DNA from 3 places in the Paenibacillus sp. CH40 genome. Region 3 is predicted to be linked to each of the others. Evidence: riboswitches for the same ligand, from Rfam matches in the RefSeq annotation. Region 3 holds a riboswitch; each other region holds the start of a gene.
The links. Region 3 has a riboswitch for thiamine pyrophosphate ahead of NLX73_RS05005 (thiamine phosphate synthase). Riboswitches for the same ligand answer to the same signal wherever they lie in the genome.
Positions count from the first base shown of each region.

Region 1 (4,231 bases), on a different contig from region 3:
CTCTCTGAAAATAAGCTCATGTATCCCGTTTTTGACAATCCATACACTGGAAAGCGGGTTAGTCTGATTGGCAGCGAGCTTTTCCGCAATGGGATAAGGAGCCTTTTCATCCTGTGTACCATGCACAAACATGATCGGGAACGGATAGTTTTCCTTTTTAACCTCCTGATATGGAATCTGATGCAAGCTGGTACCGTTCAAAACTGGAAACAGCAACTCTAGAATTTCCAAAGACGGATGCCTTGGCAGATTAATTTGATTGTGAATGTTATGGTACAGCGTATCCGGTTCCAGCAGGAAGGTGCTGTCCAAAATCATTGCGTCCACATCCTTGGTTTGCAAGCCCGCCTGAAGAGCGGTTCCTGCCCCCATGGAGAAGCCCCATACGATAATCTCCGACGAGCCGCGTTGCTTCGCAAGCTGAATTGCTCCGAGGAGCTGTTGGGATTCTGCTTTGCCTCCGGTTGCGACTGCTTTGCTGTTTTGTGACGCAAATCCATAATCGAACATGACCACATTAAAGTTCAAACTGTGGGCATAATGCGCCAGATCATACATGGGAATCCAGCTTTCTTCGCGGTTAGCCCCATAACCATGGCTGAAAATAATCGTTTTCCGTGATTGATCCGCCGGGATATACCAGCCTTGTACCATGCGGCTACCATCCTTGGCAGGGAATCTGACTTCCTCATAAGGCATGCTTTTGGCCTGCATCGGATTAGAGTACAGTGGTGCAACGGTGGGATTCGTAAGTACCCATGCGATGTAAGCATGCAAGGCAATAAAACAAAACAACAGAAAAAAGACGACCGACAGCAGCAGAGCAATCACAACGTGCTTGAACCGCAGCAGACGGGGATTAAAGAGTGGGGTGGACGGCTCCTGAACAGCGGTCTGTAGCTGAGCGTTGCGCTGGGATGTCGAAATCATGTAAGAGCCTCCTTATATAAAATTGATCTTCATTTCATAGAATTTAGGTATAATTCCACTTGAAAATAGTAGTGTAGATCCGTATAGATACCTATTATCGTATGATGGGGATTATCCAAAGTCAACGCCTGAACCGGAAAAGTAAAAATGATGCAAAGAATTGTCGATGTTTGTTCTCGTTCTGTAATATGGTTGTCACAAAAACATCGGTTTACAGTAGCCGCGACTATTCTATATAATTTATGTAACCATGTTTCATAGTGTGAAACGAATATGGATACAAGAGGAGCGGTTCACGATGGAAGACCGTAAATTAACCGTTCGCGCTGTAGAGCGTGCACTTGATATACTGCTGTGTTTTACCGCAAATTCGGATCTTGGCCTGACGGAGATTGCCTCCAAAATTGGTCTACATAAAAGCACGGTTCATCGGCTGCTGACTACGTTGGAGGATCGGGGCTTTGTCGTTCGGAATGCCGAAACGGAAAAATATCGACTTGGCTTCCGCATTTGGGAGCTATCCACGCATTTGTCCCAAAGTGACGAGCCGGCGGTGTTGTTACAACCTGCAATGGAAGGACTACGTGACCGTCTGGGCGAGACGGTCAGCTTGTACTTACGGGACGGTAGCATGCGTATCCGGATACAAGCCGTGCAGAGCAATCAGGCGATCCGCAGAGTCGCGCCTGTAGGTGCGCGTATGCCGCTGGCTGTAGGGGCCTCCAGCAAGGTGCTGGCGGCCTTTATGCCGCTGCAGGAGCTGGAAGCCCTGCTAAGCGGGGATGAATGGCCGCCCTCAGTAGACCCGGAGGTCTATAAAGCCCAGCTGCAGGACATTCGCGAGAAGGGCTATGCGACCAGCTATGAAGAACGGGAGCCAGGGGCTGCTGCTGTGGCAGCGCCAATTGTGAACCGGAAGGGACAGGTCACTGCGGCTTTATCTGTATCCGGCCCGGTCAGTCGACTTGCACCCGAGACGCTACATGACTTTGCTCCGATTTTGATCGAAGCGGCGAAGGAAATGGGGCTTATGCTCCCGTAACAAGAATGAACACAGTTGAAGCAAGCAGAGTGAGTTGATGGGGAACGTCTCCTTGGTAAATGGAACCTAAAAGGGTTGCCAAAGCCATAAATTTGAAGTAGTCTGGTAAGGAAGGCGGATGTCTGTTATATCCGCCTCATGTGAAAAGAAGTATCACAGTTACTGGGGGAGCCTGTAATGCCGGGCTGAGATGGAATCGTGCAAGATTCCGGACCCTTTGCACCTGATCTGGATCATACCAGCGTAGGGAAGTAATCGGCCATTGAAATGTATACGCGGCTGCTGTCTACAGTGGCGCATTGGAATGGATTATTCCATATGCGCATTGTCTGGATAGCTGCCTCGTTAGATTAGCCGGTTCCCTGGGGAACCGGCTTTTTTGCATAGATCAGCGCCACCCTGGGAATGGTTCCGGATCGGTGTGTCATTTCATCGAAACGGGAGGAATGGACAATGAAGCCGACAGAGGCAGAAGGAACAAAAGGAACAGAATTGAAATCAGCAGAAGTAAGATTGGTAGGAACAAAAGAAGTTGAGGTAGAGAAGACAAACGGGGAGCAAGCCAGTGGGGTAACGCCCTTTCCAGGAAGCCGTAAGGTATATATTCAAGGCTCGCGGCCGGACATTGCCGTGCCAGAGCGGGAAATTGCTCTTCATCCTACACATACGCCGCAGGGCACGGAGCATCATGAGCCATTGCGTGTATATGATACAAGCGGTCCCATGACCGACGAAGCCTATCAGGTCAATATCCGTCAGGGCCTGCCTCCATTACGGCGAGCTTGGGCACTGGAACGGGGCGATGTGGAGGCTTACGAGGGACGCGCCGTCAAGCCGGAGGATAATGGACTGAAACCTGGCTCCAAACGGGAGACAGTGGAATTTCCCGGCGTGACCAATCGTCCGCTTCGTGCTTCGCAAGGGCGTACAGTGACGCAAATGCATTATGCGCGGCAAGGGATCATTACGCCCGAAATGGAATTTGCGGCGATCCGCGAAGGGGTGGAGCCTGAGTTTGTACGGCAGGAGTTGGCGGCTGGACGAGCCATTTTGCCTTCGAATATCAATCACCCGGAAAGTGAGCCAATGGTCATTGGGCGTCATTTTCACGTGAAGATCAATGCGAACATTGGTAATTCTGCGGTTACCTCCTCCATCGAGGAGGAAGTGGAGAAAATGACTTGGGCTGTGCGTTGGGGCTCGGATACGGTTATGGACCTGTCCACAGGCCGTAATATCCATACAACACGTGAATGGATCATTCGGAATTCTCCTGTACCGATTGGGACTGTACCGCTGTATCAGGCACTTGAAAAGGTGAACGGTGAAGCAGAGGCGCTGACGTGGGAGTTGTATCGCGATACGCTGATTGAGCAGGCGGAGCAGGGAGTGGACTATTTTACAATTCATGCGGGTGTATTGCTGCGGTATATTCCGATGACGGCGAATAGAATGACGGGAATTGTATCCCGGGGCGGGTCAATCATGGCAGCCTGGTGCCTTGCGCACCATCAGGAGAATTTTTTGTATACACATTTTGAAGAAATTTGCGAAATTATGAAAGCCTATGATGTGGCCTTTTCTCTCGGGGATGGTCTACGTCCAGGTAGTATCTATGATGCGAATGATGAAGCACAGTTTGCAGAGCTGGAAACGTTGGGCGAGCTAACGCAAATCGCATGGAAGCATGATGTTCAGGTCATGATTGAAGGGCCGGGACATGTCCCTATGCATAAAATCAAAGAGAATGTGGATTTACAAATGGAGATTTGTAAGGAAGCTCCTTTCTATACCTTGGGACCGCTCACGACGGATATTGCCCCCGGATATGATCATATTACCTCAGCCATCGGGGCGGCGATGATCGGTTGGTTCGGGACGTCCATGCTGTGTTATGTTACACCCAAGGAGCATTTGGGTCTGCCCAATAAGGATGATGTCCGCGAGGGTGTCATTACCTACAAAATTGCGGCACATGCTGCCGATCTGGCAAAGGGGCATCCACGGGCGCAGCAGCGGGATGATGCTTTGTCCAAGGCGCGCTTCGAGTTCCGCTGGCGGGATCAGTTCAATCTGTCGCTTGATCCCGAGCGTGCCTTGTCCTACCATGATGAAACGCTACCGGCAGAGGGCGCCAAGGAAGCACATTTTTGCTCGATGTGCGGCCCCAAATTTTGTAGTATGCGTATCACTCAGGACATTCGCGCCTATGCAGCGGATAAGGGGCTGAACACTCAAGAAGCAGTAGCTGCCGGGATG
Region 1 covers NZ_JANAVQ010000010.1:104,982-109,212, forward strand. The annotation lists gene NLX73_RS22375 (alpha/beta hydrolase) at 1-930, opposite strand, end outside; gene NLX73_RS22380 (IclR family transcriptional regulator) at 1,229-1,972, shown strand; TPP riboswitch at 2,127-2,239, shown strand; gene thiC (phosphomethylpyrimidine synthase ThiC) at 2,426-4,231, shown strand, end outside.
Region 1: linked by a shared signal. The riboswitch ahead of thiC (phosphomethylpyrimidine synthase ThiC) and the one ahead of NLX73_RS05005 (thiamine phosphate synthase) in region 3 are both predicted to bind thiamine pyrophosphate.

Region 2 (4,231 bases), on a different contig from region 3:
TTTTTCGTATTCAGTTCCTTTAAGATGGTTTTGAACATACCATTTCTGTGCATTCGTCACGATTTGAATGGAAGGGTCGTCCTGCACTAATGCAAAATAGCTGGTAATCGGTGCAGTCGTTGTTCCAACAGGTTGACGAATATAATCCAGCGTTCCTTTATGCTCTTCCTTGATCGAATCTGTCAGTTTGTAGTCAGGAGTAAACTGCACAGCCTGGTTTGTGGTACTCACAACCGGACGCACTTCAGACTGAGAATTCGTTACGTGCCACTCATCTTTTTTCTTTTCCAGGCTCAGGTCAATAATTCCCAGATCCTTGCCCCATGAAGAAGCTTCCACGGCCGGCACGCCATTAATGGTTCCCTTATCCAGATCTACGCCGCTCATTTCTTTAAAATCAGGGCCAGGGAAAGATTTATGAGCATGCCCAAACAGAATAGCGTTAATTCCGTCCACCTGGCTCAAATATTTAACGGCATTCTCCATCATTGGCGTTTGTGGCACATCCTCATAACCCGTATGCGCAAGCACGACAATAATGTCAGCACCTTCTGTTTTCATTTGAGGAATAAACTTTTTCGCCGTTTCCACAATATCCTTCGTAACGACCTTATCCTTTAAATTGGCTTCATCCCACTGCATAATTTGAGGTGTGACCAAGCCGATGACACCCACTCTGAGCGCATGCTCTTCACCTTTCTCATCCGTTACCGTTTTATCAAGAATTCGATAAGGGGTAAAATAATTTTTAGTAGCTTGCCCCCCCTTATCAACATAAACATTCGCATTTACGTAAGGAAAATCGGCTCCCTTGAGCGATTTCTCCAGAAAGTCGAGGCCGTAGTTGAATTCGTGGTTGCCCACTGTCGCCGCATCATAGCCCATCAAGTTCATCATCTTGTAGACCGGATGGACACCGCCCTCTTTCTCGAAGGTTTTATTTCTGGCCATATAATCGCCTAATGGATTGCCCTGCAGCAAATCACCGTTATCGAACAGCATGCTGTTTCTCGTTTCACTACGCGCCTGTTGGATCAAACTGGCTGTGCTAATCAGGCCATATTCGTTGGTTTCTTTGTCCGAATAGTAATCGTAGTTCATCAGGGATGCATGAATATCCGTTGTTTCCATGATCCGCAAATTCACTGTAGCGCTATCGCGAGAATTGCTAGCTGCCCAGGTTGGAGCGGCTGAAAACACCAGCATGCTACAAGCTACAACTGTTGCTGTAAACCCTTTAAACCAATTTTTACGAAATAACAAAATATACCCCTCCTCATTAAGGTGTATGCCTCATATACATACTTTTGCACATATATGTAAGCCTTGAACCCACCATTTCTATTTTAATCCAACGCCAGACAAAAGAGTAGTCATTCACTTAAATTATTTATGAAAAAATAATTAATTCTCTCAAAAACAAAAAAACCAGCACACCTCCTAAAAAACTCGGAGATTCACTGGTTTATCCATTTATATTCTCGTTATTTATTCCACACTTGGCGCTCCGTTTGCTGACCCACATACTCAATGCGAGTCGGATTCACGTCCAGAATGACATAATCGGGATCATCCGGTCCGGAAAACCATTCCTTCAAGGAATCGTTCCACACTTGTTTGCGTAGCCCCTCATCAGCTGTAATCTGGACAGTAGCCTCCACTTCTACGACTTCCTTGGTACCGCCAACTTCATAACCCAGCAGTAGATAAGCATTCGGATTATCCTTTAGCTCATCCACTTTATGCGTTTTACGATCTGTCGCCAGATGAATGTTCATTCCATCGTTAAAAAGGGCCATATAGCGTACTTTCGGTTTGCCACCCTCTACCGTACCTAACGAGCAAAATTTGTTGTTATCCAAAGCCTTCACAATGGCTTGTTCTAGTTGGCTACGATCCAATGTTTCCGTTTTACCCACAGTACAACAACTCCTTTTCACGAATTAGAATTCTCTACGGCCATGCCATTGGGCACCAGCCCATCTGAACCTACCTGCGCAGCTGTTCTGAAAATAACATGACCCGATCAGATCGGATTGATGCATGCTCATTTTCAGATCAAAGCTCACAGTAAAAGTGTACCCTGTCGTTCGGCAAATGAACCGCCATCTCTTCCTCCATGCTGGACAGACCCGCATTCAAGGCATATAATCGTCGTAGTAAACCCGAATAAATGAACCCATTAAACCATACAATGCCAGGGGTGCTGGAATCGGCCGGCTGAGAGTGTGTCCCAAGACACTGACCCTTACAACCTGATCTGGGTAATGCCAGCGTAGGAATGCTTAAGCAAGATGTGCCTTTTTTACATAGGACCATCCCTTACTTTGGTATATACAAGCGCAAGCGTCCCGGAACCTCGGGGCGCTTTTTTTGTTGAAGATTAAGTTGTTGGAAAGATTGCGTCCGGCAGATGTTATTTTTATGAAAATGGGGAACATAAGCTGTCTGATTGGACGGATAACGGGTAATTAAAGGAGAGAACACAACGATGAAGCGCATGAAAATGTTAAGCCTGGGACTGATCAGTCTGTGGCTCATGGCCCTGACCCTGACCGCTTGCGGTGGAAGTCCCTCCACATCCCAAGAAGCGGCTCCCGCTACCAACACTCAAACGTCTACTCCGGCAAAGGAGCTCAAAGATGTTAAAGTCGTGCTCGATTGGACACCCAATACGAATCATACGGGACTCTATGTTGCCAAGGACAAAGGATTTTACGAAAAAGCGGGTTTGAATGTCCAAATTATTCAACCTGGTTCAGGCGGAGCCGATCAAATGGTTGCCTCTAATGCTGCACCTTTTGGTATCAGCTACCAAGAAGGCGTCACACAGGCTCGTACGCAAGGCGTGCCGCTTGTATCCATCGCTGCGGTGATTCAGCATAATACCTCAGGCTTCGCAGCCCCGGTAGATCGCGGAATTAAGAGCCCGAAAGATTTTGAAGGTAAAAAATACGGCGGTTGGGGCTCTCCCGTAGAAGAAGCGGTCATGAAATCCATCATGGATTCAGACAAAGGCGATGTGAGCAAAGTGAAGATCGTCAACATGGGCAATGCAGACTATTTTACAGCCGTGAAGCGGGATATCGACTTTGCCTGGATTTTCTACGCATGGACCGGAATTGAGGCCCAGCTTCGAGGTGAGCCATTGGATATGCTGTATGTAAAAGATTATTCCAAAAGCCTCGATTACTATACACCTGTAATTGTGAGCAACGAACAGACAATAAAAAATGATCCAGAGCTAGTCAAAGCGTTCATGGACGCTACCGCACAAGGCTATGAATACACTATCGCCCATCCAGAAGAAGCCGCGAACATCTTAAGCAAAGCTGTACCGGAGCTGGATAAAAAACTGGTACTTGCCAGCCAAAAATGGCTAAGCCCGCGTTATCAGGACGATGCCGCGCAATGGGGTGTGCAAAAAGCGGAGGTATGGCAAAACTATTCGGACTGGATGTACGAACGCAAGCTGCTCAGCAAGCCTTTGGAAGTCGATAAAGCCTTCACAAACGACTTCTTGCCCAAGCGTTGATCATTTGTTAAAACACTAAATAAGACTGAACTAGAGAAGTGAACGAAGCGCCACTACGCAGTCGGATGGTGCTTCCCATCGCTGTTGTACCCAGATTTCTTTTATGAATATCCAGAGGTTGAAATCTGGGTACAAAGGCGAACGCTAACGCTTGTACAGCACCATTCCGCCCACTTCGTTCTCGTTCCACTTGGTTTATTCTTTAGTCTCATAGTGTCTAAGCGCAAAAGCAGGTACGCTTATGTGAGAAAAATACAAAATAACGTACAACCTAGCTTTAAAAATAAGGTGCTTTTTAAGGCGGTTGGCAGCGTAGCGGTTCATTTGAATCTGGAGAAGCGCAGCGTTCGCCTTTGCCGTGGGATTCTTACCTTTTAAAATTTATTCAAAGAATCCCACGGCAACAGCGATCGTAAGATCAAATGAAACGCGAAGCGGTCTCACCCGCTTTAAACCACCCTATTTTCTCAAAACAACTCCACAATAAAGGACAGGTGAATTTCATGGCTAACACACTGCTCAGTATTCAAGTAATCCCTAAAACTCCTAATAACGAGGACTCTTACCCGTATGTAGATAAGGCGATTGAGGTCATTCAGCGCTCCGGCGTCAAACATCAGGTGAATCCATTGGATACGACCATGGAGGGCGAGCTCGACGAGTTGCTGAAAGTGGTTAAAGAAATGCACGAGGCTT
Region 2 covers NZ_JANAVQ010000006.1:53,249-57,479, reverse strand. The annotation lists gene NLX73_RS17920 (bifunctional 2',3'-cyclic-nucleotide 2'-phosphodiesterase/3'-nucleotidase) at 1-1,263, opposite strand, end outside; gene NLX73_RS17915 (pyridoxamine 5'-phosphate oxidase family protein) at 1,485-1,919, opposite strand; TPP riboswitch at 2,190-2,299, shown strand; gene NLX73_RS17910 (ABC transporter substrate-binding protein) at 2,492-3,535, shown strand; gene NLX73_RS17905 (hypothetical protein) at 3,543-3,725, opposite strand; gene NLX73_RS25005 (hypothetical protein) at 3,779-3,913, shown strand; gene NLX73_RS17900 (MTH1187 family thiamine-binding protein) at 4,039-4,231, shown strand, end outside.
Region 2: linked by a shared signal. The riboswitch ahead of NLX73_RS17910 (ABC transporter substrate-binding protein) and the one ahead of NLX73_RS05005 (thiamine phosphate synthase) in region 3 are both predicted to bind thiamine pyrophosphate.

Region 3 (4,231 bases):
GTGTTGGGAAGAAGTGTATACCGGCTCAAATCCAGCATATCGAGAAAATGCTGCTTATCCCGTTCCTCCAAGTTCAATCTCCGTACAGCAAACGTCAATATTTCCGTCTCAGCAGCCTCTACGGCTTGGGATTGGATATCCAGATCAGAGAATTTTCCTGTTCCCAACAACAACCTCGAGGTAAAAGATGCTTTTCCAATGGTTAACATAATCAACCGCCTCCCACAAAATGTACAATCTCTAGGCAATCTCCATCCTTCAGTACCGCTTCATCATGATCTTCACGGCTCAATATATGCCGGTTCAGCTCCACCACTACGGTTTTCACCTTTACATCAAGCTCATGTAGCAATTGATTCACATGAGTGATTCGATTAGAAAAGGTCATGCTCTGGCCGTTAATCGTCAGCTTCATAAGCTTTTCTCCTTGAGGAGCTCAGAAGAAAAACTACTTATCCCAAGTTCTGCTGCACCAGCCCCATTAAGCATAGCTGCCATCGCACGCCCGGTAGCATCACTCAGCAGGACACCGTTGCGATAATGCCCGACTGCAGCATATACGCCCTCGACCCCAGGAACAGTGCCTATAAAAGGGTGACCTGATGCAGCCTGCGGACGTAAGCCTGCCCAAGTGCGTATAAAAGAAGCTTCACGGACGCGCGGCAGCCAGGCAGAGGCACGTGCCAGCAAGCCCTCCAAGCCTCCTACGGTCACTTGTTCGTCATATTGATGCGGAAGGCTCGTTGCCCCAATCCAAAGCTCGTTATTCTGTTTAGGCACGAGGTAAATATCATCAGCATAAATGGTGTATTCTAATGGGTGATCCTTCAAGGAGACCGCTACCGCTTCGCCCTTGACCGGATAAAGTGGATATTCAAACCCAACCTGCGCCAGTAATTTCATGCTATCCAAGCCTCCAGCAATAATGACCTGATCGCAGGAAAAAAAGCCGCTATCTGTTCGGACACCGCAAACTCGACCATCCTGAATGATCAGTTGCTCTGCCCGTGTACCAGACCATACCGTTGCTCCCAGCACCGCAGCAGCACCTGCATAAGCACGACAAAGCTGGACAGGAGCCACTTGTGTCTCCTTTGAACGATATATTGCTCCGATCGCTTGTTCATCCAAACCTGGAATTCGTCGGGCCAATTCCCTCGCATCCCACCAGATAGGACAATCATCCTCTCGCGTTTTAGCAGCTTTCCAGCGTTTTTGGCCTTCGGTTTCCGTACGGAAAGGGGTCACAAATCCTTCTGTACGGAATTCCACCGAAATACCCGACAAACGCTCCAGATCACAGACAAGCTCAGGGAATGCATCTCGACTTTTGCGAGCAAATCGTGCCAGCTCAGAGTCGGTGAACTCTTCACTTTCCGCTGCCAGCATTCCAACTGCTGCTCCTGAGGCTCCCTCACCCGGGATCAATCGTTCCAGCATGATCGTACTTCTTCCCTCCTTGGCCACATGATAAGCAATGGAACTGCCGATGACACCTCCACCTATGACCAAGCATTCAGCATGTCCTATCGCTCTTGCCTCTGTGTGTATCTTTAGCATTTGTTCCGTGTCTCCTCTCCATAAACATTCTGCTTTCAGCTTGCCTCTACTCTCGTTTTCTCGCTACAGGCTGTGAACTACAAGATCTGCCATTCGCCTATATTCCATCGCAGCTGCAACGGGCGACTCAGCCTCCCATATACCAGACATCACCGCAATTCCGCTTGCTCCGGCCATATAAAGCTCCGGGATATGGTGCGGTTGTATGCCGCCCAGCGCGATCACCGGAATGTTCGACAGCCTGCAAATATGTTCAAGCTGAGCTAAACCCCGCGGTACAATACCGGGCTTACAATGGGTCTCATATACGTGACCATAAAGTACATAGTCTGCTCCTGCCTGCTCGGCAGTCTGCGCCTCCTCCAAGGAATGCACAGACACTCCACAGCGTGTACTCTTTGAAAGTAGGCTTTTCACATCCACAACACGTAATCCATTAGCTGGTAGCTGGACGGTTCCAACCAAAGTAAGTAAAGCTACATCCACACGATCATTTACTACAATTTGTTGCAAAGGAACTTCCTGCTCCACCATGCTGCGAGTCAAAGAAAGCAATGCAGAGGCACCATTCTGTTTTAAACGTGCGTGTACATAATGAACATACGGACAAATCATAGCAGCCACTCGGGCGGCTTGTGCAAAAGTGCCCTTTTCCATCGAAATTGCGTGTAATTCGATTTTGTCTTCACCTCACATTGGATTAAAGGATCTAAGCTTAGCAGCCACGTCTACCAGCAGTAATGAAAGGGGATTGTATGTGAATCCGTCTACGGAAGCTCGAACAACTTAAAATGAACGAAACGCAAAAAAACCACTTCCCCAAGGAAGTGGTTTAACGAACGTCCAATAATCGAACGGACCATGATATCCGTATACGTGTATCGTCCCACGCACAAACAAAATAAAGATGGTGTTGCCTTGTTTGTACGGCGCTCACTTCCCTACGCTGGCATAACCCAGATCAGGTGCAAAGGGTCCGAAATCCATTTATTCCGTCTCAGCCGCATCGGCGGCTCCCCTAGTGTGACTATTTTATTGTATAAGCTATAGATAGCTTAGCATATTTTCCTAATTCTGCAAACCCCACTTCGTGTGAAATATGCAGAACTGGATTTAACTGATTTTAGTTAACTTTACTTGACCACTCTTCCACATTCCACGTTTTGGTTACCCAATCCTCGTAAAAGTCCGGTTCGTGAGATACAAGCAATACCGTCCCTTTGTATTCCTTCAAGGCACGTTTCAGCTCATCCTTTGCTTTTACATCCAAGTGGTTGGTAGGCTCATCGAACAATACCCAGTTGCTTTCACGCATTAACAGTTTGCAAAGACGGACTTTAGCCTGTTCTCCACCACTAAGCGCAGATAGCGGACGTGTGATATGCTCATTTTTCAAACCGCAGCGCGCCAAATGCGCTCGTACTTCATGCTGGTTCAAATGCGGAAATTCATTCCACACATCGTCAATCGGTGTAATTTTCTCTGCCTTTACTTCCTGCTCAAAATAAGCGGGCTGCAAAAAATCACCTTGATAGGTTTTTCCACTGATTGGCGGAATTTTTCCCAATATGGTTTTGAGCAATGTCGATTTACCGACACCGTTGTAGCCGACAATTGCAATTTTTTCGCCACGTTCAATCGTCATGGACATCTTAGGCAAAAGGGCATGTGTATAACCAATCTCAAAATCAATACCCTCAAATACCGTCTTTCCGCTTGCACGTGCCTCTTTGAATTGAAAGGTTGGTTTTGCGGCTTCTTCAGGCTTATCAATACGTTCGATCCGATCAAGCTGCTTTTCACGGCTCTTTGCTCGGCCTGAGGTAGAAGCACGCGCTTTATTACGCTGAATAAAATCTTCCTGTTTCTTAATAAAGTCCTGTTGCTTCTCATAAGCATCAATATGCTGAGCTTTGTTCAGATCCGCCATTTCAAGAAACTTTTCATAGTTAGCTGAATAACGGGTCATCTTGGCAAATTCAAGATGGTAAATAACATTAACGACCTGGTTCATAAACTCAGTATCATGTGAAATAAGGATAAAAGCATAGGGATAATCCTTCAAATAGCGCGTAAGCCATTCAATATGCTCTACATCCAAATAGTTGGTAGGCTCATCCAACAGCAGGACATTCGGCTTTTCCAACAGCAACTTGGCAAGAAGCACTTTTGTTCGTTGCCCGCCGCTAAGTGCAGATACATCCCGATCCAGTCCTATGGCCGACAGACCTAGTCCATTCGCCATTTCTTCAACCTTCACATCAATGAGGTAAAAATCCCCCATATCCAGTTGCTCCTGAATTTCACCCATCTGTTCCAGCAACACTTCCAACTCTTCAGGAGAAGCATCCCCCATTTTGTCAGTAATCTGCATCATTTCCTTTTCCAATTCCAACAAAGGAAGAAAGGCGTCTTTTAATACATCACGTACCGTTTTGCCCGGTGTCAGCTTGGTGTGCTGATCCAAATAACCGTAACGTACACGTGGAGTCCATTCCACTTTACCCTCATCCTTAAGCAATTTTCCAGTGAGAATGTTCATGAGTGTCGATTTACCAACACCGTTAGCTCCTACCAAACCTACACGTTCCCCCGCAAGCAATCGAAAGGAAACATTTTTAAATAATGCGCGGTCCCCAAAGTTGTGGGATACATTTTCTACAGTCAATAA
Region 3 covers NZ_JANAVQ010000001.1:1,136,949-1,141,179, reverse strand. The annotation lists gene NLX73_RS05020 (thiazole synthase) at 1-209, opposite strand, end outside; gene thiS (sulfur carrier protein ThiS) at 212-415, opposite strand; gene thiO (glycine oxidase ThiO) at 412-1,560, opposite strand; gene NLX73_RS05005 (thiamine phosphate synthase) at 1,624-2,217, opposite strand; TPP riboswitch at 2,482-2,590, opposite strand; gene NLX73_RS05000 (ABC-F family ATP-binding cassette domain-containing protein) at 2,684-4,231, opposite strand, start outside.